4 regions of the Oceanobacillus iheyensis HTE831 genome follow, and region 1 is predicted to be linked to each of the others. Evidence: riboswitches for the same ligand, from Rfam matches in the RefSeq annotation. Region 1 holds a riboswitch; each other region holds the start of a gene.
The links. Region 1 has a riboswitch for S-adenosylmethionine ahead of OB_RS15695 (LLM class flavin-dependent oxidoreductase). Riboswitches for the same ligand answer to the same signal wherever they lie in the genome.
Positions count from the first base shown of each region.

Region 2: it holds a riboswitch for S-adenosylmethionine, as region 1 does, so the genes downstream of both, OB_RS16955 (iron-containing alcohol dehydrogenase family protein) here and OB_RS15695 (LLM class flavin-dependent oxidoreductase) in region 1, are expected to answer to the same signal.
Region 3: it holds a riboswitch for S-adenosylmethionine, as region 1 does, so the genes downstream of both, OB_RS13515 (ISL3 family transposase) here and OB_RS15695 (LLM class flavin-dependent oxidoreductase) in region 1, are expected to answer to the same signal.
Region 4: it holds a riboswitch for S-adenosylmethionine, as region 1 does, so the genes downstream of both, OB_RS12255 (methionine ABC transporter ATP-binding protein) here and OB_RS15695 (LLM class flavin-dependent oxidoreductase) in region 1, are expected to answer to the same signal.

Region 1 covers NC_004193.1:3,194,508-3,202,739, forward strand. The annotation lists gene OB_RS15680 (DEAD/DEAH box helicase) at 1-2,344, opposite strand, end outside; gene OB_RS15685 (MFS transporter) at 2,414-3,604, opposite strand; gene OB_RS15690 (ATP-grasp domain-containing protein) at 3,927-4,874, opposite strand; gene OB_RS15695 (LLM class flavin-dependent oxidoreductase) at 4,889-5,944, opposite strand; SAM riboswitch class I at 6,023-6,131, opposite strand; SAM riboswitch class I at 6,257-6,364, shown strand; gene ssuE (NADPH-dependent FMN reductase) at 6,456-7,010, shown strand; gene OB_RS18440 (hypothetical protein) at 7,007-7,201, shown strand; gene OB_RS15705 (superoxide dismutase family protein) at 7,906-8,232, opposite strand, start outside.
Region 2 covers NC_004193.1:3,463,723-3,471,954, forward strand. The annotation lists gene OB_RS16945 (methionine ABC transporter ATP-binding protein) at 1-578, opposite strand, end outside; gene OB_RS16950 (MetQ/NlpA family ABC transporter substrate-binding protein) at 618-1,439, opposite strand; gene OB_RS16955 (iron-containing alcohol dehydrogenase family protein) at 1,436-2,590, opposite strand; SAM riboswitch class I at 2,679-2,798, opposite strand; gene OB_RS16960 (AIPR family protein) at 2,996-4,189, opposite strand; gene OB_RS16965 (helix-turn-helix domain-containing protein) at 4,271-4,540, shown strand; gene OB_RS16970 (helix-turn-helix domain-containing protein) at 4,769-5,044, shown strand; gene OB_RS16975 (competence protein ComK) at 5,041-5,502, shown strand; gene OB_RS16980 (hypothetical protein) at 5,586-5,915, shown strand; gene OB_RS16985 (DNA cytosine methyltransferase) at 6,014-7,126, opposite strand; gene OB_RS16990 (restriction endonuclease PLD domain-containing protein) at 7,297-8,232, opposite strand, start outside.
Region 3 covers NC_004193.1:2,703,075-2,711,306, reverse strand. The annotation lists gene mbcS (acyl-CoA synthetase MbcS) at 1-1,025, shown strand, start outside; gene OB_RS13525 (dipeptidase) at 1,156-2,109, shown strand; gene OB_RS13520 (hypothetical protein) at 2,169-2,477, shown strand; SAM riboswitch class I at 2,662-2,768, shown strand; gene OB_RS13515 (ISL3 family transposase) at 2,937-4,151, shown strand; gene OB_RS13510 (O-acetylhomoserine aminocarboxypropyltransferase/cysteine synthase family protein) at 4,227-5,522, shown strand; gene OB_RS13505 (YitT family protein) at 5,654-6,520, opposite strand; gene OB_RS13500 (CoxG family protein) at 6,597-7,076, opposite strand; gene OB_RS13495 (alpha/beta-type small acid-soluble spore protein) at 7,274-7,483, shown strand; gene OB_RS13490 (aldo/keto reductase) at 7,696-8,232, shown strand, end outside.
Region 4 covers NC_004193.1:2,434,671-2,442,902, reverse strand. The annotation lists gene OB_RS12295 (acyl-CoA dehydrogenase family protein) at 1-111, shown strand, start outside; gene OB_RS12290 (ion transporter) at 424-1,212, opposite strand; gene OB_RS12285 (DinB family protein) at 1,357-1,830, shown strand; gene OB_RS12280 (arsenate reductase family protein) at 2,485-2,841, shown strand; gene gcvH (glycine cleavage system protein GcvH) at 2,911-3,291, shown strand; gene OB_RS12270 (ISL3 family transposase) at 3,396-4,589, opposite strand; gene OB_RS12265 (toprim domain-containing protein) at 4,823-5,179, shown strand; gene OB_RS12260 (thioredoxin family protein) at 5,205-5,513, shown strand; SAM riboswitch class I at 5,596-5,695, shown strand; gene OB_RS12255 (methionine ABC transporter ATP-binding protein) at 5,822-6,850, shown strand; gene OB_RS12250 (methionine ABC transporter permease) at 6,840-7,508, shown strand; gene OB_RS12245 (MetQ/NlpA family ABC transporter substrate-binding protein) at 7,669-8,232, shown strand, end outside.

The DNA.
Region 1 (8,232 bases):
GCATCAATCCTGGTAGAACCACTTGAAATATGGACCACAGCTCTTCTATTGAATTCTCAATAGGTGTACCACTTAATGCAAACCGTCTTGTTGCTTTAATTTGTCGGATAGCACGAGAAGTTTTTGTTTGATAGTTTTTTATATACTGCGCCTCATCCAGTAATAACGTTTGGAATGTTATTTCCTGATAAAATTCAATATCCTGCCGTAACGTTGCATAGGATGTTATCCAAATGTCTTTATTCGTTGACTCTGACATAACTTGATGGCGTTCTATAGGATTTCCTGTCAACACCGCTACCTGTAGGTGAGGAGCAAATTTCTCCAGTTCATTTTTCCAGTTATAAACCACAGATGATGGAACAACAATCAAATGTGGTCCAATTGTTTCCCCATTTGATTCAGATACCAGATACGTAATACTCTGCAATGTTTTACCTAATCCCATATCATCTGCCAATATGCCACCTAAATGATACTGACTCAAAGACTTAAACCACTGATATCCTACTTTTTGATAACTACGTAGGTTAGCTTGAACATTTTCAGGAATTTCATATACCTGCTCTTCTGGTGAATGAAGATGACTTAATAAATCTCGGAAATGTGGATCATAATGCTTTTTTGTTTCAATTAAATCATCTAACTGCGACCCACGATATGCTGGCATTTGAACCTTGCCATCTAATAGTTCCTCTTTTGAAATCCTCATATCATCAAACAAGCGCTGCATCGAACTAAATTCTTCCGTCTCCAGATTCATCATCTGACCTGATTGCAGTCGAAAGAAACGCTTCCGTTCAATTACAGCTTGTAGAATCTTATTTACTTCATTATCATTTATCCCATCAATATTAAAACCAATTTCTAATAAATTCGATTGTCCTTCCATCCGAACACTCGTATATGGTTCTGGCTCATTTTCAATAAACAATCCTCTGAATTCAGAAGATAAGAATAGCTCAACATAATTATCTAAATACGGTAACACATGATAAAGAAAATGATATAAATCTTCTTCTTCCGCATCCATATACAATTCTTTTCCGTTATATCTAAAATTTGCATCTTCAATATATTTCATGATTAATTTTTCTTGTGGTACGTCTCGAATAATCATGACCTGATGATCTTTCTTCCCTTGGAATGGATCAATACGATGGGAACCATACTGATATTCTAACTTTCCAATTATCAAACCATCTCTTAACTCTAAATAACATTTTGCTTGTAATGGGGCTTTTATCAGTTCTTCCGATAAATGATCATCCATATCAATATCACCTATGCGTTGCAATGAAGGTATTACTTCAGATAGGAATGTATCTGTTTGTTCTTTTGGTACATCAAAGTTCATATCTTCAAATCGAAACTTTTCCATTTGTTGTAAGACTGGAATTTGTTCATAGGTTGGAAAATAGAATACTCCTTGCTGAAACAATATATTATATAAGGGAAAGAAGATAGTCTCTTTCAACTCAGACATAGACAAAACAACATGCTCATCTTGTTTTGTAATATAAAACTGAAAAGGTAATTCATTCTCTTGCAATTGAATATCCTTATACTGTGTTACATTATCAACAATATAAAAATTACGATCGACAAGCTTAAATAGTAAATCTTTCACTACATAAGGTGGAATAGTTACATACCTTCTATCTGTACTTCTCCCTCCAAATGTATAACTATCATACAGTTCTTCGTTTTTACATAAATCATGCAATATACGTAGAATCTCCATATCCGCTTCTAAAAAAGAGTGAATGGACGGTTCGTAAGTAAACTTCTTCGTAAATGAAAATGGTTCTTGATCCTGCACCGCATCTAAAAAAGATGCTACATTTCGTACAACATAACGATGTTGTTCACCCGTCTTTATTTCTAACTGTAACCGTCGATCATAGGTCCAGCTCCCAATATACTCCACCGACATTTCTGAACTGGAATAATTCTCTTCCTCTACAGCATCTAATGGGGTTAAAATATTACTCATTGCTTCTATAAACCTGCTTGAACGATAAAAATTTGGTTGTCTGATGGATGCATCTCCATTATTTTCTAAAGTTGATATCGCAATTAAAGATGCTACAATATGTTTACAAGAGCCAAATGTTTCAAAAGCAGGGCAATCACAAAAAGTATCAATGGAACCTTTCTCCATATCCGTTAACCCTATTTCAACAAAATAATCCTCCGAACCTTGTACTGTCGCAGTCCAAACGTTATGGTTACGATCAAAAACAACGTCTTTCACTTGGTCATTTTTATAATAGGTTAATCCCCGCTTATAAAATGCAGAAGGAAATAGTTTTTGAATATCAATATCTTTAATACTTTTCAAAGCTCATTAACCCACCTTTTTTGACCGATTTCTTCTATTATATAGTAAAAATACCCATTTTTATACGATTTACACTAGTTTCTTTTTCGATTTAAGCACTACGAATATATAAATTAAGATTGAAATTACAATGGATCCTGCTGCAGTTAAGTAAATGGAAGCATAATTAAACCAGGAAGCTATTTGTCCAAATAAGATTGCACCGATACCTACTCCTAAGTCAAATGAAGAAAAAAATGTTGCATTAGCCATCCCCTTTCGATCACTAGGCGCTTTATTAACAGCCCATGCTTGTAGAGCTGGTTGAATTGCTCCGAACCCTAACCCAAAACATCCAGCTGCTGTTAATAGAATGGCTGTACTAGGTAGCCAAGCTAACAATAACATGGATACAAAAATTAATACGGCTGCAGGCAAGAATATATATTTATGTCCTTTGCGATCATAGATTTGACCAGAAAATGTACGAGATATCATTATAAAAATAGCAAAAATCAAGAAATACAACTGGATGCCTTCAACGCCTCTTTCCATTGCATGAAGTGGTAAAAATGTTGCTATCCCTCCAAAAGCAAAAGTAATAAAAAATAAGAGAACAGCCGGTTGTATAGCTGATTTTTCAAATACATCAAATCGAGCTGGCTGTGTTTTATGTGGTGATACATTTACTTTCCTATAGTGAATTTTCAATGCGAATAATAATGCAAATAAACCAAATACTGCACATAATAAAAACAGCTGACTATATGAAATAATCCCCACTAGTGTTAATCCTAACGATGGACCGAATGCTAAAGCGATATTACCTGATAAACCAAAATAACCCATTCCTTCCCCTCGACGCTTAGGAGGAATCAGATCAGTTGCAACAGTCCCTCCAGCAGTTGTGGAGAATCCCCAACCGATTCCTTGGACGATACGGATAATGACAAGTAGAACAAGACTTGCTGTAAATGCATACGCTCCTACGGATATAACAAAAATCCCTAAGCCTAATAAATAAACAAATCCTCTTCCCTTTGATTCTAAAGCATGCCCTGCATACGGGCGAATAAGTAATGCTGAAAATGTAAATATACCAACGATAATTCCAACCATTTGATCACTACCGCCTAATTCTTTAACAAATAATGGTATAGTTGGTAATGTCATTTGAAATCCTAGGAAAATAAAAAAATTCGCCACCCATATAAACAGAAAGTCCCTCGACCAAATTTTCTCTTTGCCTAAACTAGCTTTAGTATTTCCTTCCTGCACCATAAAAAAACTTCCTTCTATGTTTAGTTAAGTTACGGTGTTATTATACAAGAATTTTTTGATTATTTAAATCAATCGACTCTCCTAATTTTAGATTAACTAATATTTCGCTTTATGAAATATTAGTATCAAAATAAAACGAGTAATGATTTAGTCTTGTTCCCAGATCTAAATCATTACTCGTTATCTCACTGAATCCATTTCGATTTCCATTGCAGACGAACGCTTTTTAGCAGGTACGGCGTCAGCTAACTTGAAAAAGAAGAATACAATTTCTTACGTTTTTTAATAAAACTTGGCAATTATGAAATTGACTCCAAAGAATTTACTTTTTAACTGTAAGCTGTTCTAATTCTCTTTCTAAGAATTTCGCGACTTCTAACATTCCATACGAGCCATGGTTATCTTCTGCTTCTGAATTATAATTCGTGTTTGTATTTATATCATACGTATAAATATTCCCATCTGCATCTTCGATAAACTCAATTCCAGCGATTTGAATATCATTAGCCGCTAAAACTGTTTCATATTGTTCTATTATTGGGTGACTAAATCCTTCCCGCACTTGGAATTTAGCTGGTTTTTCAACTTCTCCTTCAGCTGGACAAAATAAATCTTCCACCGAGCAAGCATCTGCAGGACATAGCTCAAATCCTTCTGAAGTATCTACTCGAACGGCATAAACAAATTTCCCACCAACGAACTCACAACGAGTGATATAAGCCTCTGGAGATACAATATACTCTTGCAATAATGTTACACCATCAATTGGTTCTTCAAATTCACTACTATTCACATAAGATTGGAGAGCTTGTGTTGAACGAAATAACTGTACACCTAAGCCTTTTCCTGCTCGATTATGTTTGGTAATAAAACTTGTTCCTTCAAACTGTTCTGCCGCTTTTAAGATATTTGCTTTCCCAACTGCTGCAGCTGTTTTAGGCGTTTTCACACCAAATCTTTCTAGTTCCAAGTATTGTTGAACCTTACTTACTTCCAACTGTAGAGCACGACTACCATTAATCACCGTTCTACCATGAAACTCTAACCAAGCTAACACCGCATTTGTAAATTCAGGGGCATAACGATTACCTCTTGTATGTGAGGATGCGCTCATACGATTATAAAATATACCCTCTGGCGGTTCACTTAGTAGATCTATATGCCCTTCTTGAAGTAACCAATCTTCATAAGGAAGTTCCAATTCATCCAATCGTTTTATAAGGTGGTCCGTCCATTCCATATTTTCATGTAAAACATAAATTTTACTCATCATCAGGTCTCCTTTTAGTTTAACGTAGATGTCTTCTTTCTTAATTCTTCCACTCTAGGCATCACTTGCTTAGCAAATCGTTCTAGCTCTTCCAATTGAGGCGAGCATTGTAATAAGAGCTGATCCAACCCTACTTTTTCATATTCTATTATTCTTTCGGCAATTTGTTCAGGTGTGCCTACAAGATTCGGACGTAGTCCTCTATTCGATACAGAGTAATCTTTTATTTGCACTTGTTGTTCTAGTTGGGATTTTGAAGTAAAGTCTTTCATTCCTGCATATCCCTTATCATCTTTTATTGATGTAATTCTCTCCAACTCTTGAAATGCTTCTTCCTCCGAATCTCTGCATATCACATACGCAGCCATACTAAATGATTGCAAAGCTGCTTTATTAAGACTATTTCTCCGATTTTTCATATTAGCAATTTTATCTTGAATTTCTGGTACAGTGCCACCATGCATCACATATGCATCACATAGAGTAGAAATTACTCTCTTTCCTTTTTCACTTTCTCCACCAGCATATAAAATTGGATTCGGTTGTTGGATTGGTTTTGGCGCTAATTTCGCATTCTCCACTTGATAAAACTTACCGTGGTAAGAGAATGTCTCTTCCGTCCATAGCCCTTTTAAGACCTCTAGGAATTCGACCGTTCTATCATACCGCTCATCATGCTCAGTAAAGTCCCCACCATATTGTTTTGCTTCTTCTGACCACCATCCAGAAACTACATTTAGCGTGAACCTACCTCCGCTTAATTGATCGATATTAGCTGCCATTTTCGCTAGTACTGCTGGATTATGATATATCGGCCTAACCGCTGTCATAATTTCGATTTTGTCTGTTACAGCAGCTAACCCAGCCGCTGTTGTCAAAGCTTCTAAAGAATTTGCTTCTATCCCTTTAATATCATTTAAATATAACTCAGCAATTAAAGTCGTATCATATCCCCATTCTTCCGCGTGCTGAATTACCTGTTTTGCATATTCAAAAGTAGGAGGCATCTGTTCATCTTCTACATTACGCAACCACCCTCCAAAAATCGGCAACCAGAAACCATACTTCATTTTCATCCCCCATTATCTATCGTTAGTAATTAAAAAACCCTTTTCATAAAGATAAGAAAAGAGCTCTGTCGCCGACTTCTCTTATCTACCAAGCATAGAATACTTGATGGATTTGGCACAGTATTCAAGCTAGAACCTGTTGCCGAGGCTTCTTTGGGCCATTTCCCTCCACCTCTCAGGATAAGATATTTCATTATTTAGTTTGTTGCCACGATAATAATACAAGTTGATAGAATTGTCAATTAATTTTTTCTTACAAAACAGAGTTGACTTATATGAATTGATATATTAGAATATATAAAAAATTAATACTTCTTATCGAGAGAAGCTAAGGGACCTGGCCTGTTGACGCTTCAGCAACCTCTATCTCCATTAGAAAGGTGCTACCTCCAGCAAGATGTATGTCTTGAAAGATAAGAGTCCAGATTAAAAAAAATCCGCGACGCTCTTATTTATTAAGGGCATCGCGGATTTTCTTATATTAATTTTATTTTTAAAGGAGATTGGTAAAATGAACAACATTGTGACATTGTCCGGCAGCCCCTCCGAACTATCTAGATCTGAAAAAGTACTACATTATTTAGGGAATCAATTAAGTGAACAGAAATTCTATGTGACCCATATTTCTGTTAAAGATGTACCCTATGAGGATTTATTCACAGGAAATTTCCGTAGTACAGCCATTAAGAACATCACTCAAAAAATTCAAATGGCTGACGGTGTCATTGTTGGTTCTCCTGTTTATAAAGGAGCGTATTCAGGTGTATTGAAAGCATTAATTGATATCCTGCCTCAAGATGTACTAAAGCACACACCAGTATTACCAATTATGACCGGAGGCAGCCCTGCACATTTATTAGCAGTTGAGTACACGTTAAAACCGGTTCTTGCAACCCTAAAAGCACATAATCTCAAAGGGTTATACTTTTTAGATGAACAAATCAACAAACATCGCGATATCCCTATTGCCGATGATGAGATACTACAAAGAACGAAGAAACAAGTGGACTATTTTGCTCAGATGGTTGAAGGAACATCAACACAAGCATTAACAACTTATTTATGATAGAACAAAGCTCAAAGAAGAGTGGTCGCTATGAAAAAACCAACAAAGAAATGAGAAAGGAATCATTTACCTTTATAAGAACAAAAGCGCAAGCGCCCGTTTATCACCGTATGTCCTGCGCCCCTGTTTTTCAAGGGGTGGTTCGACTGGTCGAACTTCTTTATTTCTTTGAGATAAAGGAAACACGATAAGCGTATGCGAATCGATGTTGACTTTCACCATTGGCATAAGTGCGACTATGCCTCATAAAGAACATTCGGCAGTCTTCTTTTCACCATGGCATAAGTGCGACTATGCCTCATAAAGAACACTCGGCAGTCTTCTTTTCACCATGGTATAAGTGCGACTATGCCTCACAAAGAACATTCGGCAGTCTTCTTTTCACCATGGTATAAGTGCGACTATGCCTCACAAAGAACATTCGGCAGTCTTCTTTTCGCCATGGCATAAGTGCGACTATGCCTCATAAAGAACACTCGGCAGTCTTCTTTTCACCATGGCATAAGTGCGACTATGCCTCATAAAGAACACTCGGCAGTCTTCTTTTCACCATGGTATAAGTGCGACTATGCCTCACAAAGAACATTCGGCAGTCTTCTTTTCACCATGGTATAAGTGCGACTATGCCTCACAAAGAACATTCGGCAGTCTTCTTTTCACCATGGTATAAGTGCGACTATGCCTCACAAAGAACATTCGGCAGTCTTCTTTATCGTAAGGAGGTTTCCGGAAGGACAATAGGTGATGGGCGCTTGCGCTGGACGTGGCTAAATAACTTAGTTGTTTATCCACAGCCCCAAAGTTTTATAATTTCCTAGACCATAAGAAAAGAGACTAGGAATGTTCACTCATTATCCTAGTCTCTTTAAAATTATGAAATCTTAAAGGCTATATATTACTCTCCTATGACACCACATGCAATACGATCTCCTGCATCACCAGATGGCTGAGACTTATAATCATCTGGACCTGAATGAATTATTAATGAGGTTCCTTGTTCAGTATACAACGTATTCTCTGTATCAGCCTGTAGAGTCACCATTGGTGCATCTACCTCTGTCTGAACTGTTCCATCTTCCTCTACGGTAATGTTCTCTAAATCACCTGCATGAGGTCCTTCTGGATGATTGAACCCGTGCTTAGCATTTGTCGGATTATAATGTGATCCTGCTGATTCAAAATTTGGCAATTCACATTTACCTGCTTCATGAATATGAAAACC
Region 2 (8,232 bases), 270 kb from region 1:
GTAATCCCAAGTTCTTTATTAATACGTAATAATAAATCCAAAATCGCTTCCGTTGTATCCGGATCGAGTGCACTTGTTGCTTCGTCACTTAATAACACTTCTGGCTCATGAGACAGTGCCCGCGCAATCGCCACTCGTTGCTTTTGCCCACCGGAGAGCTCTGACGGGTACGCATCATGCTTGTCGGCTAAGCCAACGATATCCAAGTATTTCTGTACCCGGTCCTTCACTGCTTTTTTATTCAGACCAGTTAATTTCAATGGGATAGCGATATTATCGTAGACCGTTGCTGTTTTTAATAGATTAAATCCTTGAAAAATCATTCCGATATGACTTCTTGTTTCACGGAGTTTTCCTGATTTCAACGTGGTTAATTCTACATCATTCACTTTTACCGATCCCTGATCTGGCTGCTCCAGTAAATTCACACAACGAATAAGTGTACTCTTTCCTGCGCCACTATAGCCGATCACGCCATAGATTTCTCCTTTTCCAACAGATAAAGAAACATCTTTCAATGCCTGAATATCTCCTTGTTTTCCTGCAAATGTCTTTGTGATGTTGGTTAATTCAATCATTTGTTTATGCTCCTTCCGTTACGCACTTTGCCAAAATCCTTACCACGAAGGAACGAGCGATCCGCCAAATTCTTCTTCGATAAATGTTTTGACTTCTTCACTGCGATAAATATCTGCTAGTTTTTGGATGATTTCATCGTCTTCATTTTCCGCTCTGACAGCCGCATGGTTAATATAAGGTGAATCTTTTGGCTCGATGAAAATAGCGTCTTCCGTTGGAGTAAATCCAGCTTCGATGGCGAAATTCGTATTAATCGCTGCCGCATCCAATTCCTCTAACTGACGTGCAATCTGCGCAGAATCGAGTTCCACAAATTCATAATTGCCGTTATTCTTTTCAATATCACGAACAGTGGAATTAATCCCCGTCTCCGGATCCAACTCGATTAAACCAGCTTGTTCAAATAATAAAAGTGCACGACCGCTATTGGTTGGATCACTAGGCAGTCCGATTGTTGCTCCCTCTGGCAATTCAGACACATCACCGACATCTAATGAATAAATCCCCATCGGGAAAGTCACCGTATCAAATGATTTCACTAAGTCTAGGTTTCTATCTTCTCTAATAGCATTAAAATACGGTTCTGTTTGGAATATATTTAAATCGAGTTCCCCTTCATCTAATGCAACATTTGGCATCACATAATCCGTGAACACCTCCGTCTCGATATTAATGCCTTCCTCTTCTGCTAGTTCTGTTACTTTCTCAAGAATCTCTTCATGTGGTCCTGCCGTTACACCGATGACTAATTTTTCATCATCGTACAACCCTTCACTTGCCCCGCTAGATTCTTCACTGCCACATGCAGCCAAAAGTGCTACTGCTAAAAATACGATCGCTGTTAATAATCCTTTTTTCATGATGTTTTCTCTCCTCTTTTTTCCTTGTAATAGATTTGATTATTTTTCTCTACTTGCTGTAACGCACTTGCTAAAGATTCCGCCGTCACTTCCCGGTTCATAAAATGTATCGACTCTTGCGGCAGAATTGCTTTCTGAATAATCCTTTCGACGAGATCAGTATTAGTTATATCAATACCGATCTCCTGTAAACTAGATGGCAACTGCCATTGATCATAAAAATCGAGTAATCGCAAAAGCTCTTCTTCTTTTTGTTCGAATGCCAATTGACCAAGGATGCCGTATGCCACAAGCTCCCCGTGCAAGAAGTGTTGAGCCTCGCTGGCTTCCGTTAATCCATTATGTAGTGAATGTGCCCCGGCAATTCGCCCTGCCTTATCGCCAAATCCGCCTACCATTCCGCCTGTTATAATAATCGCCTCGATAACACGGATTAATGCCGGTGTCACTTGTTTATCCCGGACGGCATCGAGTGCTGCTTTTCCGTCTTCCAGCAATACATCTCGACAAATACTAGCGGAGAATTGGGAAACTTTCACGGGAACAGGCACTTCTTCATTCGGGTAAAAACTCTCGATTAATGCGTCGGCTTCATAAAATTTTGCCAGCGTATCACCAATCCCCGCTCGTAAGTATTCGATAGGAGCATGCGCAATAATCGCCGGCTCTACTAATACAAGTGTCGTCGCTAATGGAAAATACGTATAGTGTGTAAATGCTCCATTACTGTCGTAAAAGACACTAAGCGGTGTCCATGCAGCACAGGTCGCAGCAATTGTCGGAATTAAAACCGATTTAACCTCTGCTTTAGCAGCTGCGGCTTTCGTTATATCCAGTGCAGTCCCGCCACCTATACCAATTACGGCATCAATCGCATGTTGGTGAAGCTGATCCGCTATTTTATCCGCTTTTTCTAGCGTGGTATGACCGTCAATAAAGATGATATTCGCTTCTACTTGCTTCACTAATACAAAAGGCAAATACGGCTTTGCCGCCTGCCATGATCTCTTCCCTGCGATAACTTGTATACGATTAACTGACAGTTCTTCAAGCAGTACAGGAATTTCCTCCAAGACATCCGCGCCAATCCGATAATGACCCGGAGCTCCTTTTACAATCGATGTGGACATAAATCCTTCCTCTTTTCTCATGTTGTGAATTTTTCCGGGAAACTAAAAAATGCCTCCCGATGTGAAATCGAGAGGCATAACATTACACTACGTAAGTCATTCATCACCTCTCTTATTTCTCAAAATACTGTCCGTATTTTGCAGGATTTAGCACCTATTCATCACTGGAATTACGATGAACGGTTGCCGGGCGTCACAGGGCCAGTCCCTCAGCCACTCTCAATAAGAGATATTAGCGTATTAAATTTTAATTATCATACTATTACGGTTTTTACTAATTGTCAATAAGGGATTTGGATACTAGTTGAAAACTCATTTAAGACAGAATAAGCATCCAATTACATATATATGTATATATCTAAAAAGGGAATATATTAAAGAAAAAAAGGAGGTAAATTAACTCCTTTTTTTATTACCTAATTGAAATCACTTACTTTGTAACATCTCAATTTGTATTTGAAGTTTTGTAGAATTTATTGCATCATAATTTTGTAACCAAAGAGCACTACTTTTCCCTGTACTTTGAGGATTATTACCTAATTGTCTGGACATCTCAACTGTATTATTAACTAATTTAGATTTACTTTTTTCCCATACACTCAAAGGATCAACACTCCACTCTAGCACATTACTATCTTTTATTTCTATTAAAGCTCTAAAAGCCGCTAGTATAGGGAATATAAACCCCTGTGTTATATGATAAAGTGTAGGATTCTGATAATATCTTGTAGTCGCCCCTTTATCCTTTCTATCAACACCTTTAACTTTTCCAAACTGTCCTTTTGGGTTAGATAATTTATAACCTTCTACCATCTCTAATTCAATTTTATCGTATAATTTCACTATTTCTGGTAATAAAGGAGCAATATGTTCATAATCGTTTCTAGAATTGTTGGTTGTACCGTCATAATTAGCTAAATAATCTTTTAAAACTTGCGCTTTACCACTATAAGCTTGTATTGGTTGATTACTATTATCTTTATATTTAAACTTATTGAAAGCATACATCAACCTTACTAAATCTACCGTATCTAATCGCTTATCTTCGTTTTCTCTGTATGCAATATCTTTTGAAAATGGTTCGTTCTCAATACTTTCTTTCACAAATTCAAACTTGTTTGCCAATTCAGCTATAGCTTTGTCTGAAACTTGCACACTTGTATTTCTAGCTGCCGATAATTCATCTATTTCAATTACATTATTCATTATCTCTAGATGTACGTATTGTTTTTCATCTGGATCTAACTTTTTCTTATTTTTTATTATAGCGTGATAAGTGTGCCCTCCGTCTAAAACGCCATATTTTTCAGTTTGATCAACACTACCTAAATCAAGTGTAATTTCATTTGTAACAGCATCTATACCAATACTTTTAGCTGAAATTAAGATTCCTCTATTATTCACAAAAAAAGATTGAGTACTCTCTGTTAAAGCGTCCTTTATTCTTCTATATACTTTAGTATTTGTTTTTACATCTCTAGGGTTTACCTCTGTCGGAAATCCACTTGGAATTTGTTCAATGTCTACCCACAAATGATAAACTTCTCTATTATCACCTTCATATGGACTTTTTAATTTTGAATATTTTTTATAATTAAATCTAAATTTATTGTTTTTCAACTTAATTCCTCCTAATATTTTGTTATACTTAGATTATATTGTTAAATAGAATTATTTGGAAGGAACCATGGTACCTGAATTATGGTTAAAAGACAAAAAAATAAATTTATTAATGACCCTTATTATAAAATGGGATTAAAATTAAGGGAATTGCGTGAACATAATAAAATGACAATATCAGACTTAGCTGAACTCATGGATGTATCTGTTAAAACAATCAGCAATTATGAAAATGGATACAACCGTATGACTATTGAAGCAATAATTAAAATTTATAGAAATAGTGTATTCGGAGAAAAAGATCTAGAAGAATTATTGGATTTGTTTATAGTTAGCATATTTGATAATTGATGGTTTAACTTTATTCTTAAAATAATTTATTATTTCTAGAACCTCTTTACAATCTATTACTGTATATAAGTTAAAATCCTCCTATAAAAACTGGAGAGCTTTAGATAAATCTGTATAAGCATAAGATTATTTAATGCTTTACTCATGATCAAACACAAAAAGGGTCTTGCAGGACGTGTTCTTTCTCTTATATGAACTGGATAATTTTCCTTAAAAAGGAGAATTATCTTGAATTTCAATGAGGAAATACGTAAAACTATGGGATCAAAAATGCGAGAAGCTAGAAAGAAAAAAGGATTAACACAAGAAGAAGTAGCAGAAATTTGTAATTTAGATGACAAACACATAGGAAAGCTTGAAAGAGGCGAAAAAACACCACTAGTCACTACACTGTTTAAATATTGGAAAGCAACTGATATAGATGTAAATAGACTATTTCAAGAACTGGATGAACTTGAGAGAAAACTAAAGAGCCAGCATTCTTCTGAGGTCGATTCTGAATGATCTCGCCACCATTTGCTGGTATTTCACCTTTGACAATGGCAATCTTACCTAAAAATAGATTCAATGTTTCCTCTACCATTCTAGAAATACATCAAACAATAGAGCAAAACAAACTACCTATTCAACTAATCAGAGAAGGATGTTTATATCATTATTCCACTTATGAAGGTAGAAAAGCCGCTACTTACTACCACACTGGCTTCAAACGAAAAGTTCCTATTGTGATTAGTGTTTCACACCAAATTATAGCTTTCCCCACCCATGCTACTACAGATATTAATTGTAACTGGATCTTTTATCATCACGTCGAATCCATTCAGTCAGAATCTGATAGAAATCAACCTACTTCAATGATTACATTTCGAAATGGTATTCAACTCAACATCAACCTTCCTGCTCCATTTCTAAAAGAACAAATGACTCGTTGTTTAGCTTGTTTTTATAGCATTAAAAAATAATTATTAATCAGAAATTTCTTATTATTCATTGCAGAATTAAGCATTAAGTGAGACAATAGAACTAGAAAAAAAGGAGTGGTGAGATGGAAAATGAATATAATATATCAATTCCAGATGAACTGATAACGGGAAGGAACGTAGAAATTACCTTTATTTCAGAGATAAAAAATAATTTAGGAATACTTGGTTTATCTGAACAGACAGACGCGTATGTATTACACCTTTATCGTCTGTTTTATAATGAATCTAATCAAAAATTTGAACCAATTCAACAATTAGAAGCATTCCAGTTTCAAACACCATCAGAGATGCATCAATTTATCGATAACCTGCCTAACATCAGCGCCTTAGATATGATACTTCTTATGAATCCAACAACTCCACCTAGAAAACCTTTTTCATTTTTGATGTGAGAACTAGATATTATTTTCATTTGGGACAAATTTAATATTTTGTTAAAAAAATCACCTTATCAAGTGTAAGGTGATTTTTTAATACAAGTAAACTAGCTTTAGTTAAATGAAAGCTGCTCATGTTTTTCATTTTTCTCAATCGTTTTATATTCTGTTTCTCCAAATCCTAATGCTTCCAATAAATTAGTTGCAATTCTTCTGATTACTGGAACACTTACAGCATTTCCTGCCTGTTTATATAAATGACTTTTTGCCATATCTTCAGGAATTTTATAATTTTCACCGACAAGGAAACCTTGAAACTTCAGTGCCTCTTTAGGTGTGATTTTTCTATATCCCCAGTCATCCATTATAAGAGGTACATTATGTCCTCCAGTACCCATATTTGCAGTTAGTGTAGGACAAACATTGCTTTGATTTTCTCTCATATAGACTCTTCTAAGCTGATATACAGTATTTCTATTTTTCATAGACTCAACGATCATTGAATAGTATTGACTTTCTTCCGTATAATAATAAGCATCATCCTGCTTCTTGCTGCGATCTATTACATTATCAATTGATTTTGTAAGTCCAATTTTTTGGGGCCATTGAAATTTATTATATTTCTCTTCATCTTTAAATCCTACAATAAATATTCGCTCTCTGTTCTGAGGTATGTTTCCATAATCCATTGTATTCATTATTTTGCTATCTATATAATAACCACTTTCTTGAAGCATTTCAGTAATTACTTTAAAAGTATTCCCTTTGTCATGACCTCTTAAATTTTTTACATTTTCCAAAAAAATTGCTTCAGGATTCTTAGCGCGAATAAAGCGGATAACATCAAAAAAAAGTGTCCCTCTTGGATCTATTGCTTCTGTATGCCCAGCACATTTTGGACATGTAACTCCATGTATATACTCATCGTAAGTTACACTGTGTTCATGCTCACAATTGTTACATTTATATTTCATACCATGTCTGTTACCTGCAATGCTAAATGCAACACAAGGCCATCCAGCAGTTATTATATCAGCATCAGGCATGTCACTTTCTTTTATATTTCTTACATCATCTTCAATTAGTTTACTCTCGAAATTTTGGCGATACGTTTCACAAGCGTGCTTATCCATTTCATTAGCCCAGATAACTCTTGCACCAGCTTGTTCAAATCCTATATCAATTCCGCCAATACCAGCAAACAAGCTTGCAACTGAATACGTCATTTTGACAAGCCTCCCAAAATATTTAACTAATACATTGAAATTAGCTACTCTAAATAATAAAACCACTCTTAAATTAAATATTTAATAGGAAACTATTATATCACAAACCTTTGTTCTATAGGTATTAAACAGATTATTAAACGCTGGGATTATATAGAATTATTGTTCAACTATTCTACCATAAGGAACGGGCGCATCTTAGGAGATCTGCTATTGCTGGATTTAATTTCATCTTCAAAGTCAATTTTCCATTGCTCAAAAGCATAAGTTTCCGCTAATTCAATTTTAAAGTTTTGATTATCTATTTTAGTTATTTTCAGAGAATCCACGCCTAATTTTACTAAATGGTCCATAGTTAATAACTCTCTACTTTTAAGACCTAGTACATCATGCAATATCCATTTACCTAATACACTTTGAGGATTTGTCTGCAAACTTTTTCCAAAATCTTGAGTTACAATTGCTTTGATCTTCCTTCCATCCGGCAAATGAAGATTAAATGACTTGGAATTATTTCTCTCTATTTTATTTAACGCATTAAAACCAAAAAAGTTGGGGAAAGTATGATGAATCCACTTAGGTATAGGAATGTATGCTTCAAATTCAGGGCGAGGTGTAAGACTCCCTTTACTCTTAGGGGCTGCATTCCATGCGTTAAATCCTGACTTATCCTCTACCTTCATATTTCTATCTGAATAAATTGGCAAGTAAATAGAATTTTGAACATTTTCTTTGCTATCAAAATTATTTAATTTAATTAAATTTAAAATTTCAAACGGATCGTCCTTTTGGATTATTGGTATGCTTTCATAAATTTTTTCCTTAGATGCATCAAATTCTTTTAAAAGAACACTTTTACTTGCATAAAACTTATACCTATTTAAGCCATCTGAAAAAGTATATGTCCTCCCATTCTGGTCGATCATCTTTAAAGAATCTAGCTGTACTAAATCATAACTAGTTTCCATGATATTCATCACATTATCGTCTCGAGTAATATTGTGGTAAATATCAAAAGCGGTATTATATTGACGCTGATCTAATTTAATCCGTTCATTTCTCAGCTCAGCTATTTTATAAATTAGATTGCTGTACTCTTTATTTTC
Region 3 (8,232 bases), 490 kb from region 1:
ATACACATGGCTGGGGCTATGCTCATATGCAAACAGCTCCTGAACATTGGCTTAGTATAGAAGAAGGAGATACTGTATGGGCAACAGCTGCTCCTGGATGGCAGAAATGGGTGTGGAGTCCATTCCTATCTGTATTATATAAAGGTGGTACGGCTTTTGTTTATCAAGGGAAATTCGATCCGAACAGGTACCTTGAAATACTTGAAAAACATCAGGTTAATGTATTTTGTTGTACACCTACAGAATACCGTTTAATGGCGAAATTGGAGAATCTGTCTGATTATCATTTAGACGCTCTACACAGTGCAGTATCAGCAGGAGAACCATTGAATCGTGAAGTGATTGAACGTTTTCGTAAGTATTTTAATGTAACCGTGCGGGATGGGTATGGACAAACAGAAAATACATTATTACTTGGATTTTTAAAAGGTATGGAAGTGAGACCAGGATCGATGGGGAAACCAACTCCAGGTAATAACGTGCAAGTTATTGATGAAGAGGGGAATCCGGTCGATAATGGAGTAGTAGGAGATATAGCTATACCTCTTGATACACCAGCTTTGTTTATGGGATATTATAAAGATGAGGAACGCACACTAAAATCACGACGTGGAGATTATTATGTCACTGGCGACCAAGCACGAATTGATAAAGATGGATATTTCTGGTTTGAAGGTAGAAGTGACGATATCATCATTAGTTCCGGGTATACAATTGGTCCTTTTGAAGTAGAAGATGCCTTAGTTAAGCATTCCTTAGTAAAAGAATGTGCAGTTGTAGCAAGTCCAGATGATGAACGAGGAAATATTGTAAAAGCATTTATTATTTTACAGGATGATATCATCGGGAATGACGCGGTAGTAAAAGAATTACAAGAACATGTGAAACTTAGTGTAGCTCCATACAAATATCCGAGGAAAATAGAATTTGTATCCGAATTACCGAAAACCAATTCAGGTAAAATTCGAAGAGTGGAATTAAGACAGAAAGAAAAACAAAACGTGATGGATGATATAAAACGTTAATATACATTGAAACCACACCTGAATTTATGAAAATAAATTCGGGTTTTTTACTTGAATACATTTATAAAATATCATGTCATTAATATAGGTGTATTATGATGTATAGTATATGTAAAGGAGCGTGTAAAGAATGAGATTTATCGACACACATTGTGATGCACTTCTTAAATTACAGATGGCAAAAAGGGGCATTCAACAACCAAAAAAACTGTTGAATTTTGAAAATGATCTTGAGTTAAATACAAACTTAGAAAGGTTACAGCAAGGTGGTGTGCAAGTACAGTTCTTTGCTATTTTCATACATCCAGATGTACCAACAAATGAGCAATGGCAGCATGCTTTAGAGCAAATAGATTTGTTTTACTCAGAGATTATCGGGAAATTCCCACAAATAAAACATATTAAACAATGGGATGAATTAAATGATCTTGAAGAGAATCAAATTGGTGCAGTCCTTACATTAGAGGGAGCAGAAGCAATAGGTAATGACTTGGTGAAATTGAGACATTTGTATCGGCTAGGTGTTCTTTCTATTGGGTTAACGTGGAATCACGCTAACCTATGTGCCGACGGGGCAGAGGAACTACGAGGTGGTGGATTAACAAAATTAGGTAAGTCGGTTGTTGAAATGAATAATAACCATATGGTCTTTACGGATGTATCTCATTTAACTGTAGAAGGTTTTTGGGATGTAATGAAAAGTGCAAAATATCCTTTTGCTTCCCATTCGAATGTTCGCACGATTTGCGATCATCCAAGAAATTTATATGATGATCAGATTGAGGCGTTGATTAATCACAACGGACAAATACAGCTTGCACTATATCCTCCATTTCTTGTAAAAGATGCAGAGTCCGCTAGAGTATCTGATCTTTTCCATCATATCGATCATATATGTGCACTCGGTGGAGAGAAACACATTGGATTTGGTTCGGATTTTGATGGTATTTCTTATTTCATTGAAGGAATCGAGGATGCTTCTAAGTATGAATTCTTGCGAGAAGAATTACAAAAGCATTATTCTGAAGAATTAGTAAGAGGGTTTATATATCAAAACTTTAAGAATCATTTACCTCATGTATAAGAAATTATGTTTTTTCCAATACTAGCCATTAGATAAGAATAGAATGGCAGGTGCTATACATGATACGGTTGCTTATTTTAACACTTGTATTAATATTTAGTTTTAACCATATAGAGACTTTTGCTGAGCCGTTAGAAGGGGATACCCCTAAAAATACGATACATCAATGGAAAGAAATCGAAAATCATGTGGAAAAGATTCATGTAGACACACATGATATTGAATACCGTCGAAATTTTATTAAAGAAACAAGACCTTGTAAAATTTATCATCATATTCGAACGATTGTTTACTATTGTGAGATACATGGACATACAAAAGTAGAAACAATTTTAGAAAAGGTTGAACATAGTGAAGATCACTCGTAAATAAAAGAATAAAAAAGAGAGGAATTATTAATTAAATATTTTCTCTCTTTTTTTTATCAAAATTTGTAAGCAGCAGGATATTTAAGTTTGAAGTGATTTAATTTATTTATCTGAAATCAAAGAAAATTTATTGACATTTCTTACATATTGAATTATTATTCTACCAACAACTTTATATACGTTTTTCTTATCATGAGAGGCGGAGGGAAATGGCCCAACGAAACCTCGGCAACAGGTTCTTATTAGAATACTGTGCCAATTCCATCAAGCAAATTGCTTGAAAGATAAGAGTAGAATAATTTATTAGCTTTAAAACTCTATTCTTATTACGGAATAGAGTTTTTTGTTACATAGAATGGCTCTATAATATTTGTTGGGGTAAAAGAAAAATAAAAAACACGCAATCTCCTATTTTTGTTATCATTGTTTAAACCACTAAACCAAACAAAAAGGAGATGCGTGCAATTGAATTCTAACATAACATTACCTGGGTTGGAAGAAGGAAATATATTAGATACAGAAGTACGAGAAGGTATTTATTACATTAGGTGGGAGTTAGAGAGAACCTCTCATCGTTGTCCACAGTGTGGAGAGTGGACAAACAAGGTACATGATTATCGTACGCAGAAAGTCCGTCATCCTAGCATATTCGGAAGGCAAACGATTATTTTTTACCGAAAGAGAAGATATAAATGCGTTTTCTGCGGAAAGCGATTTTTTGAAAGAAACCCTTTAGTCAAACGTTATAAAAGACAATCCATTGAGTTTAATCAAGTATTGTCATTAGAGCTTGTTCATGGAAAAAGCTTTCGAGACGTGGCGACACGTTTTCATACATCGCCAACTACCATTATGCGTCGATTTGATGAGATTACTGCATCGAAGATGAAGGAAACACAAGCATTGCCTAAAGTGATAGCGATTGATGAGTATAAAGGGGATGCAGGGAACGAGAAGTATCAAACGGTTATAGCAGATCCGATTAATAGAAAACCTTTAGAGATTTTAAAAGATCGTAAAAAAGATACATTAGTGGATTATCTAAGGATGCATGGTGAGAAGGTAGAATTTGTAGTCATGGACATGAGTCCATCCTTTAAAGCAGCTGTTGATAAGGCATTAGGGCACCCCATTGTTATCGCCGATCGTTTTCATTTTACACGATATATATATTGGGCTTTAGAAAGAGTGAGAATTCGTGTACAGAGAGAGTTTCATGATTATGATCGGAAGAAGTGTAAACGTATGCGACATGTGTTTTATAAAAAGCAATCGAAGTTAACGAAAAAGCAACAATGGTATTTAGATCGCTATTTACACATGTCACCAGATTTAAAACGCGCCCATGAGTTAAAAGAAGCGTATAATGTCTGGTTTCAACTAGCCAAGGCCAACGGCCCTAATGCTTTAAAAAATACTAAAAAGTATCTCTATCAGTTTTATGAACTTGTGCAAAATGCAGGGCTGCCGGAATTCCTAAAAGCAAAAGAAACCTTTCATAATTGGCAAAAAGAAATTATGAATAGTTTTGCCTTTGATTTACATAATGGTTATATCGAAGGAATCAACAATCAAACAAAGGTTATAAAACGAAATGCATTTGGATTTAGGCGATTCGATCGCTTTCGAGCAAGAATACTATTACATCATCAATATAAAAAGAAAGTGGTTTAATATAAATAGGAGTGAGCTAATTGCTCACCCCAACATTTGACTTAGAACCCATAGAATGAAGGGGGAGAAAAAAGATTGACGAATAATTTTGACGGAACATTAAATTTTAATACGATTGCGCAACATGGAGGACAGGAGTTTGATGGAGAAACAAATGCTAGGGCAGTACCTATTTATCAAACGACATCCTATGGTTTTGAAAGTCCGGAACAAGCTGCGTCTCTTTTTCAAATGCAAGAAGCTGGCTACATTTATTCACGTAATGCAAATCCAACAAACCGTGTTCTTGAAAAGCGTATAGCTGAATTAGAGGGTGGTATTGATGCATTTGCAGTTTCTTCTGGACAATCCGCTATTACAATTGCTTTATTAACGCTTGCGAAAGTAGGCGATGAAATTGTGGCTACAAATGAGTTATATGGTGGTACTTATAATCTATTTTCGGAGACATTTAAACGCTTTGGTGTAACAGTTCGATTTGTTGAAGGTACAAACTTCTCAGAAATATCCGCTTCCATTAACGAGAATACCAAGGCAGTCTTTACAGAAACAATTGGAAATCCTGGGTTACAAATAGCTGATATTAAAGCATTAAGTTCTATCGCACATGAACATGGAATTCCTTTAGTCGTTGATTCTACCTTCACAACTCCATACTTACAGAAACCAATTTCATTTGGTGCCGATATTGTGATTCATTCGACCACTAAGTTTATTGGAGGGCATGGAACATCCATTGGCGGTATTATCGTTGATTCTGGAAAATTTAACTGGGATAATGGGAATTTCCCTGAATTTACAACACCTAAAAGTTCCTTAAACAATCAATCTTATGTCGAACTAAAAAATGACAATGCTTTTATTTCAAAAGCACGATTTGAATTAGGACATGATATTGGGACAGCATTATCACCATTTAATGGTTGGCTATTCATTCAAGGACTAGAATCACTACCACTACGTATGAAGCAACATGTATTAAATACAAAACAAATTGCAGCGTATTTAGCAGAACACGAACAGGTTACATGGGTGAACTACCCTGGATTATCAGAGAATCATCAGTATGAACTTGCAAAAACCTATTTACCTAAAGGAACTGGAGCGATCTTAACATTTGGTATAGAAGGAGGACATGAAGCGGCAAAATCGTTTATTCAATCGTTAAAGCTTTTATCACATGTTGCGAATATAGGCGATTCAAAGACGCTTGTCATTCATCCAGCAAGTACAACACATGCAAGGTTAAGCCCAGAGGAACAAAAAAGAACAGGTGTAACACCGGATCAGATTCGAATTTCAGTTGGATTAGAAGATGTCGAGGATATAAAATACGATATTCATCAAGCTCTTAAAAAAAGTAGAGGCTAGTTGTTATAGGATAGGTAATACAAAATTAGTTAGAAATGCAGAAGTCAGAGTCAAAAGCGCTAAGAATGAAATAATAAAAAACAGAACTACATCTTTTACGTAGATTGTAGTTCTGTTACTATGTTATGCTCCTATAACTTTTGTCCAGAATAACGGTCGAGTGAAAATCCTTTTCCGAGGATCTCCGATGCATTTATAAATATGACAAATGAATCTGGAGACTCTGTCTGTAAGAGCTTTTTTAATTTGACTGCTTCTGGTTGTTCTGCCACACAAAGGATCATGGTTTTATCAAGCTTAGTGTATCCACCCACGGAACGAATTTTAGTAAGTCCACGATCGATTCCTTTTTGGATTAGATTTTGAATGGCTTCTTCATCTTCAGTGATAATCATAATTAATTTAGTAGAAGAAGTACGTAATTGAACGAAGTCAATTGCTTTCCCTGATATATAGATAGCCATTAATGCAAATAAGGTGAGTTCGACACTAAATACAATAATGGAACCTATTACTACAAGGCCATCAACAATAAACTGTGAGTATCCGCTGGATATCCCAGTGAATTTTTTAACTATCTGGGCAATTGCTGCTGTTCCGCCAGTAGATCCATTTCCTTTATAAACAATACCTAACCCTATACCAAGCAATAAACCACCGTATAAAGCACCTAACAGTGGGTTAGATACTGTCACAGGGGTCTCAGCACTTATTAAGATAATAAATGGTACCCAAAATGTTCCAAGTAATGTTTTGAAGCTAAAATCTTTCCCCAATGCAATCCAACCAATAATAAAAATAGGAATATTGATGACGAATTGTAATAATGCAGGGCTTATTTGATATAATTCAAAGAAAATGGTGCTAATTCCCGAAATTCCACCTGCGGCTAGCCTTGCTGGTAAAAAGAAGATATTGTAAGAAAGTCCTACAAGTGTTGCTCCGACAATAATATACAAATATTCTCTTATAGCTTTGTTCTGTTTTATTTTATCCATGTAAACTGTATCCTTTCCCTCAAACATGCCTCTTATACTTTATCATTGGAGGGGAAAGGAGTAAATACTGTGTTGATTAAATTGGGATATTTACTCGCATGGAACGTTGCAGTTTACTTGGTTTTTCTATTTTTGTCGAAATCTTTTCCATGAAATCTTCCAATATTTTTGGGAGTAATTGCTTTACGATGGGATAAACCATTGTACCTTTCCAGCCTTTAATTGTTAATTCCATATTTCCAGACATTATTGTGTCATTCTGATTAAATGATTTTACATGAAGACTGCCTTTACCTAAACATTGCTCATTTAAAGCATCAACTGTAAAAAGAATGGATGAAGGAGCTTTTATTTCTAAGATGCGCACATGAATATGTGTGTCTTTTTTAAATGTGCCGACTTCACCATGTATTTTCCAAATCGATTCTTCATTAGATACGATTTGATGTTCTTGATAACCCGGCACGATTTCAACCCAATTTGACCAATCCTCAATAAATTCCCAAACCCGTATACTTTTAGTGTTTAACTTAACTTCATGATGACACTTTACCATTCTCTATTTCCTCCCGATACTAAAAAATCGCACATGGGTAATGTATGAAAGGAGTTATGAGATTAGAACGATATTTTTTAATGAAATAGTAATTAAGTGGAAGTGTTTTCCGAGCATAAAATTAAATAAATTAACAAAAAATGATGAATGAACAGTGGATATAAAACTGCTGTTCAATTACACCGAGGAGTGATCATGTGGCTGGCAGACGTAGAAATAAGTTGTTAGTACCGCAAGCAGATCGCGCATTAAACCAAATGAAAGAAGAAATTGCGAGTGAAATGCACGTTCAATTAGGTGCTGATACCACAGCACGAGAAAACGGTTCGGTGGGTGGAGAGATGGTTAAAAGAATGATAAGTATTGCTGAAGATAGCATGGCTAATCGTAACGATGACCATCACTAGATCATTAATCTGAAATACCAGAGCATCAATGATCTGAAAGGACTGTGCTATATAGCGCAGTCCTTTTCTAGCATAATGCTGTAGAATTCCATTAAAAAATAGTAAATAAATGAAGTACATCATGAGAATCGAATCCCGATGCATAATTATTTTATATCATCTAGACTGCTCCATTAATTATTAAATGGTATAGTGGTTTTAGAGGTGATCATATGAAAAAAATCGAATTAGGTAAAAGCGGATTAGAAGTACCTGCTATTGCTTTAGGTTGTATGAGTATGAACAAACGAACAAAAGCTGAAGCTGAAAAAGTTATTTCAAATGCAATTGAAAATGGTGTGAATTTCTTTGATCATGCAGATATTTATGGAAAAGGTGTATCTGAAGAAATCTTCGCTCATGCTTTTCCCAGTGAAGTACGACGTGAAGATATCATCATTCAATCGAAGACAGGAATTCGTGATGGATATTATGACTTCTCAAAAGAGCACATCATTACATCTGCAGAGGATAGCTTACGGCGTTTGAAAACAGATTATTTAGATGTGTTTTTATTACACCGACCGGATGCGTTAATGGAGCCGGAAGAAGTAGCAGAGGCATTTTCGGAGTTACATAAAAGTGGAAAAGTGCGTCATTTTGGAGTAAGCAACCATAACTCCATGCAAATTGAATTACTACAAAAATACATGAAACAAGACATTGTGACCAATCAACTTCAATTGAGTGTTACTGATTCAGGTATGATG
Region 4 (8,232 bases), 760 kb from region 1:
ATGATGCTTTCATCATTACGTAAATTAACGCGTCATACACCAGTTAATGTTGTAAAGAAAAAACGTGAAATAGCAGCTCTAATTATTGAAGAAGAGAAATATGTAATTTAATTCAAAGTTAAAGAGGTTGGGACGACAAAAGTATTCACGCAAAAGATAAAACTAAATGATTGTTCTATGAACACATGTTTAGAAGATACTGCGCTTATCCAGCAGTGGCTGATGAGCCCCAGGTTGCTCATGCATCGGGGGCTCAATTAGGCCATCCCTACCACAGGACAAGGAAGACCCCGACAGCATCACATCGCATGCAGAAAATCGATTTATGATTTTCAAGATATCTCCGTTTATTTCTTACGCTTATTCTAGCTTTTATCCGTCTTTTGACTAAAACTGTTTGTAATGTCCTAACCTCTTACATAATTAATCTTTATGCTGTTGTTTTAGTAATTTTTTAATCTCTTCCATATCTTGTTCCATTTTTTCTAATTTAAGATTAGTTGGTGAAGGAGACTCTTCACGACTTGCTTCTTCTACATTATTCACAACAACACCTACAAATAAATTAATAATGACAAATGCCCCGATTAAAATAAAGGTAACAAAATACCACCATGACGTTGGATCTTTCTCGAGGATGGGATACATTACTCCACTTGCCCATGATTCTAATGTAATCACTTGGAAGAGGGTTAATAACGTACGATGAAGCGAACCAAAATACTCTGGAGAAACAGATTGAAATAACATGGTTCCAATAACTCCATATACATAGAAAAATAACCCCAGTAAAAGCATAATCGTACCCATTGAAGGTATTGTTAATAGCAAGGCATTGACCATTTTTCGTAAAGAAGGAATAATTGATATCGCTCGCAGTACGCGTAGAACCCGTAATATTCGTAGTACCATAACGTAACTTGAACCAGCTAGAATGATGCTGCTTAAAACAATAATAAAATCAAATACATTCCACGGTTCAATGAAGAAACTTTTCAAAGAATGACTTCCAATTAAACGTATAATAATTTCGATAGTGAAAATCGTTAGCAAAGTCCAATCTGCCCAAATAATAAAAGTAGAAAATTGGGCAAAAAATGGATAGGTCTCTAACCCGACCAAAATTGCATTTAATATAATAAGTACAATAATAATATTTAAAAATATATTACTATTGGCAAGCGCAGCACATTGTTTCTGTATTGTTCTCATTCTGTATTTTCTTCCTCCTGTATCTATGTATGTCACTATTGTACGATGTCGGGGGCGGGATGTCACTTAAAGTAGATGATTGGATATTAAAATACTAAATGTGGTAGCATACAGTTATGAAGATGAACGGGAGGGAATTTTTATATGTATCGCACAGTAACTGATTTTTTGAGTGAATGGAATGATTCTGCAGATGGCACAGCCAATGTAATCAATAATTTAACCGATGATAAGCTTGATCAAGCAATCGTAGAAGGTCACAGCACACTTGGTTGGTTAGGTTGGCACTTGGTAAACAGTCCAGCTTTTTTTGGGAAACTAGCTGGCCTAGATATTGATCTGTCACATGATCCAGATCGAGTTCCTACGAAAGCGCAAGATATAGCAGAAGCGTATAATGACATGGCTCAAATTGTTAAAGAGCAAGTAGAACAACAACTTACTGATGAATCATTAAACGAAAAAGTGGATAGTTTTGGAACACCTATCCCTCGTGGTGCAATACTAAGAAAGATGATTGATCATCAAACACATCATCGTGGTCAAATGACTGTACTTTTAAGACAAGCTGGCTTATCTGTCCCTGGTGTTATGGGTCCAACAAAAGAAGATCAGTAAAGTTGTAATTTGATTTTCACTTATCATAATAATTAAAATATGGTATATTATAGTTAGAGAGTAATACGATAATGAAAAAGTCATCTCATGCAAAAACATGAGATGACTTTCAATAGACCAACCCCAAAGTGGGGAAGGCACACCGAAGGCAATAATCCCTCAGCGCCGGGCTAAAGCACATGAGGGGTTATTTTTTTTGGTTGATTTCGGACATAATAAACGCAATCAGTGTTCCAAAAGAAATCATAAGCGTCAATACGCCTTCCATATCCATAGGCACCACCCCCCTTCAAAGGAAATACCTTTAAAGGAAATGTGTGTACCTAGCACCCTCATGTGAAGCCGGTCTATTATAGTACTAGTGTAACATATATGAGCAGAATTCATTCTAGGCTATTTGTTGTGTTTTTATAATATACAAATTTTTTAGTGGATTAAAAGCTGTTTATGGTATGTTTAGCCCGATTTGTCGTACCGATATTAGCTAATTCAACAGCAACTTGTTTTTTAATTTAGCTGAAGCCGGGCCTAGGGTCTGCGATGGAAATCAAATTAGCGAAGTATCTTATTATGGAACTGATTCACTTACAAGATGTACAACGGAGTCAAATGTGGTAAAATGTCCACGATAAGAAATCATGTAGGAGGAATATGATGGCTTTAAAATTTTATTGGTATCCGAATTGTGGGACATGTAAAAAAGCAAAAAAATGGTTTGATGATCATCAAATAGACTATGACGCAATACATATTGTGAATGAGACTCCGTCTTCAGATCAGATTCAAAATTGGATAAACATCAGTGAGCTTCCTGCAAAAAAATTCTTTAATACAAGTGGAAAAAAGTATCGAGAACTTAATATTAAAGACAAAGTCAATCAATTATCTGAGAAGGAAATAGCAGATCTATTAAGTTCAGATGGTATGTTAATTAAACGCCCAATCGTTACGGATGGGGAAAATATAACTGTTGGTTTTAAAGAAGATTCTTTTGAGAAGGTCTGGAAGTAAATTTTAACTAGAAAAATGATAGTATAAATTGTATAGTTAAATTGCAATGATAATTTGGAGGGATTTTTTATGAGTTTGCCACAAGATTTATTGTATTCTAAGGAGCATGAATGGGTAAAACAAGAAGATGGAAAATTACGCATTGGGATTACAGACTTTGCTCAAGATGAATTAGGAGACATTGTGTTTGTTGAACTTCCTGAAATTGGTGAAGAATTAAAAGTCGATGATCCTTTTGGTAGTGTAGAATCTGTAAAGACAGTATCTGAGCTCTATGCACCCGTAAGTGGAAAAGTAGTCGAAATCAACGATGACTTGGAAGATAGCCCAGAGTATGTTAATGAATCTCCATATGAAAAAGCTTGGATGATAGTGATTGAACCATCTGATGAAAAGGAACTTGAAGAGCTATTATCCGCAGAGAATTACGAGGCATTTATACAAGACTAATTTTTAGGCTGACTTTTACACGTTAATTGTGTATAGTCAGCCTTTGTTTTATCATATAATGATTATATGTAAAGGTTCTATGTCAAATGTGGTGGTGGGTTGAATCAACCCATCACCTTTTTCATTTCTTGTTGCCACAGGATTTTCTTCTTTAATCTCTCGAAGCCTTTGATTCCATAAGAATTGCGTTTTATTACTTTAATCGTGTTGTTCACACCTTCGATATATCCGTTGTTATAAGGATATACAAAGGCTTGTAAAATCTCTTGTCTCCAATTTATAAAAGTTTTTCTTAGACGATGAAAGGCTTCAATCCCTGACCTCTTTAAGGATGCTAAACAATGATCTAGGTTTTTACTTGCCGTTTGATGATCACTTTCCTTAAACCATTTCTCCATCATGACCTTCAATTGGTAGGCCTCTCTTAAACGGGTATCAATCTCTAGAAGCTTTTCAACTTTTTCTTCTTGATCTTCGTCCAGATTAAAATGCGACTTCCACAATAACTTCTTACTTCTCTTCATTTGAAGACGGATGGGTTTATCGACATCTGCCTGCACCTGCCGTCTCACTTCATCCAAAGCCCAATATACTTGACGCATGAAATGGAAACGATCGGCGATAATAAGAGGATGATTAAGCACATCACAGACTGCTTTCTTGAACCACTTCGACATATCCATAACGACAATTTCCACCTGACCTGTATCGCGGGATCGCAGATACTTTTTAATGGTATCCACTTTTCGATCTTCTAAAATATCAATAATATGTTTATTTTCCACATCGACAATGACCGTTTGAAACCGTTCTCCTCCGGCGTCCCCTTTAAATTCATCTATGGCTATCGCTCTCGGCAGTACTCGGTTTGTCTTTATGTTTCGACGATCAAACAGTCGCAAAAGGCGAGTGTCCGTCAGCCCAGTCCATCTCGCAGCTGTTTTAAATGAGCTGGAAGATGTATACATCAAAGCTTCTGCTTGCAGAGAGGTGGTACAACGTTGATAGCGATCAATCATTTGAAGTCGTTCGTAAAAGGTCTTACCACAATCCTTACACAAATATCTGCGTTTCCGAAGGAAAAGTTTTACCTGTTGGTTAGGTAATACGGGACCTTGAATCGGTTGAATTCGATAACTATGAACCCGTTTCGTTTTACATCGACAGAACGGACATTTCTGCTGACGTTTTTCGGTATAAAGTTCAACAATCAAAGCATCCGAACCCTGAGATATATCCCACACCTTCACATTAGTATCTTTTATCCCTAACATTTCTATGATAAAATGGTTTTGCATTCGTTCTCTCTCCTTTGCCTTTTGTGTCGCAACTTTAGGGTATCAAAAGAGAGAGAACGGTGCATTTTTTACATCTTTAAAACATTGACAGGACAAGAAGCACCACCACATTCATTGTAGAGCCTATGTAAATACTAGTATTGATGGCTCTTTCAAATGGAAGTCATCCTTATAATACAAATCAAATCGTGATTAATAAGCATGTTTCTTGCTTGCATAAGGAGTGCTATGCGATGATGATAAATGAATCTAATAAAGTAATTATTGTAGAAGGTTTGTCAGATAAGCGGCAAATTGAAAAAATTATTGATGATAAGGTTATAATCGTCTGTACAAATGGAACTTTAGGCGTTGAAAAACTCGATGAACTACTAGAAACGTATGAATTAGATGAGAAGGATGTCTATATCTTAGTAGACGAGGATCCTTCTGGTATGAAATTAAGAAAACAATTAGCTAGAGAGTTACCTCATGCAGAGCATATTTATGTGAGCAGTGAGTATCGAGAAGTTGCAGCTACACCTATGAAGGTTTTAGCAAATGCATTAATTGGAGCGCGGTTTACGGTTAATCCGACTTATTTACTTTAAAGAAAAGATTGATAAGGTGATATGTATGAAGGAATGGAATAAACAAATGGAACGAGGTGTGATTTATATTTACACACCATTCTGTGGAACATGTTCGGTTGCAAGAGCGATGTTGGAGAATATAGAGCGGCTTCACCGACAAGACATTTTCTACGAAATGAACGCAGCTGTTCACCCTGAATATATGCACGACAACCAAATTGAAAGTGTACCGTGCTTATTATTTGTTGAAAATGGTGAAATTGTCGAAAGGATATATACATTTTATTCAACTGCGAATATCTATGATTATTTAATACAATATCAACCAGAATTATTCTCAAATGTGACGTAAAAAAATTAATTGACAGTCCTATAGGCGCATGCTAAGATAGGTACACTGAATTAATAAAAAATAACCATTAACAATATGATATCTCTTATCTAGAGCGGTGGAGGGACTGGCCCTTTGAAACCGCGGCAACCTTCATAATTAAATGAAAGGTGCCAATTCCTGCAGAAAATGAAAGATGAGAGAACGTCAGACGATATACGATAAATACGTACGTCTTTCTGTTCTCTTACAGAAAGGCGTTTTTATTTTGACGAATTATGGGGAAACTATACGAAATGGTTGCTGGAGAGTAAGAGGAGGAATAAAGATTGATATCCATCGAAGGGTTAAGTAAAGTATTTTCATTAAATAAAAAAGACATCAAAGCTGTAGACTCATTGACCCTCAATATTGAAAATGGCGATATTTATGGCGTGATCGGGTATAGCGGAGCCGGAAAAAGTACGTTTGTACGTTTGATAAATCGACTAGAGGAACCTACATCTGGAAAAGTAACAATTGGAGATCAGGTTATAACAGAGTTAAATAAAAATGATCTTCGAGTTGCACGACAAGATATAGGTATGATTTTTCAGCACTTTAATTTATTATGGTCACGCACTGTTGAGGACAACATTGGGTTTCCACTAGAAATTGCTGGTGTTGATAAGCAAGAAAAAGCACGGAGAGTAAAAGAGTTGATTGGTTTAGTTGGACTTGAGGGGAGAGAGAAATCTTATCCTTCCCAACTGAGTGGTGGACAAAAACAACGTGTTGGTATTGCTAGAGCCCTAGCAAATTCACCTAAAGTATTATTGTGTGACGAAGCTACCTCTGCTCTGGATCCAGAAACGACGAATCAAATTTTATCTTTACTGCAAGACATTAATGAAAAATTAAATTTAACGATAATCTTAATTACGCATGAAATGCATGTTATCCGTAAAATTTGTAATCGTGTAGCTGTTATGGAGCAAGGAAAAGTAGTGGAAGAAGGACAAGTCCTTGATGTATTTACAAATCCGAAGCAATTAGTAACTAGAAAGTTTGTTGAACAAGTTATGAGTTCTAATGAGGATAGTGATATATCAACAATTATAGAAAATTATCCAGATGGAGTTTTATATCGGGTTCATTTCTTGGGTGAAACAACAAATCAAACCCTAATCAGTCAAATAGCTAAACAATTCTCTGTAGATTTAAATATTATCCAGGGAAATATTACACAGACACAAGCAGGCAGCTATGGAGCATTAGTAGTTCAAGTAACAGGTAATGAAAGCGAAATTGAGCGAGCTAAAAGCTTTATTGAAAGTCAAGAGTCTGTTGAATTGGAGGTAATTCAACATGCTAAGTAGTTTGTTTGAAGGGATTAAAATAGAGGATTTAATTGAAGCAACATATGAGACGTTTTATATGACAATGATTTCAATGGTAGGGACAGCTATTTTTGGGATTTTACTTGGGTTACTATTATTCCTTACATCGAAAGGTAATATTTGGGAAAACCGTACCGTGAATAGTATTGTTGCAGCCTTTGTAAACATCTTCAGAGCCATACCGTTTATTATATTAATTTTATTGCTATTTCCGTTTACCGATTTTCTGATGGGAACAATTCGTGGTCCTAATGCTGCTTTACCTGCGCTAATAATTGGATCTGCTCCTTTCTATGCACGACTAGTAGAAATTGCACTAAATGAAGTGGATAAAGGTGTAGTGGAAGCCGCAAAAGCAATGGGAGCGAAAACGAGAACGATTATTTTCAAAGTTTTATTACCTGAATCAAAACCGGCACTTGTGTCTGGATTAACTGTTACCACAATTGCTTTGATAGGATACACCGCTATGGCAGGAGCAATCGGAGCAGGTGGATTAGGAAACTATGCTTATTATTTCGGATTCCAGCGTCGAGACTTTGATGTTGTGTTATGGTGCACAATTATTATCGTTCTTATCGTATTTATATTCCAATTCATCGGGGACTCTATTACAAGGAAACTCGATAAGCGTTAAAAAATACTCAAGTTACTTTTGAGTCAATTTCATAATTGAAAACATTAAAAAGTAAGGATATAAATGTAATATTCAAGTTTTATACCAAATAACTAATTATGCAATTGATTTTACTACTTGATGAAATAAATAATATGTTTAATAAGGAGAGAATACAGAGATGAAGAAATTATTATTTTTGTTAGCTATTTCATTTGTGGGATTATTAGCAGCTTGTGGAACAAGTGATGAAGGTTCATCAGGGGATGGGTCTTCTAACGAAACAACAGAAATAACTGTTGGCGCGTCCAGTGTACCGCATGCAGAAGTTTTAGAAGAAGCGAAACCATTATTAGAAGAACAAGGTATTACATTAAACATCGAAGAGTACCAAGATTATATTTTACCTAATGATGATTTGGCTGATGAACGTATTGATGCAAACTATTTTCAACATATCCCTTTTCTAGAACAAACAATTGCTGATACTGGCTATGAAATTGAATCCATTGGTGGTATACATGTGGAACCAATGGGTGTGTATTCCCAAAATATAACTAGTGTTGAAGAAATTTCAGAAGGTACTGAAGTTATTTTAAGTAACTCTGTTGCTGAACATGGTCGTGTCCTTTCTTTATTTGAAAAAGAAGGTTTAATTAAATTAGATGAAAGTGTGGAAAAATCTGCAGCAACGATAGATGATATTGTTGAAAATCCGAAGAACCTTCAATTCTCGCCTGAGACA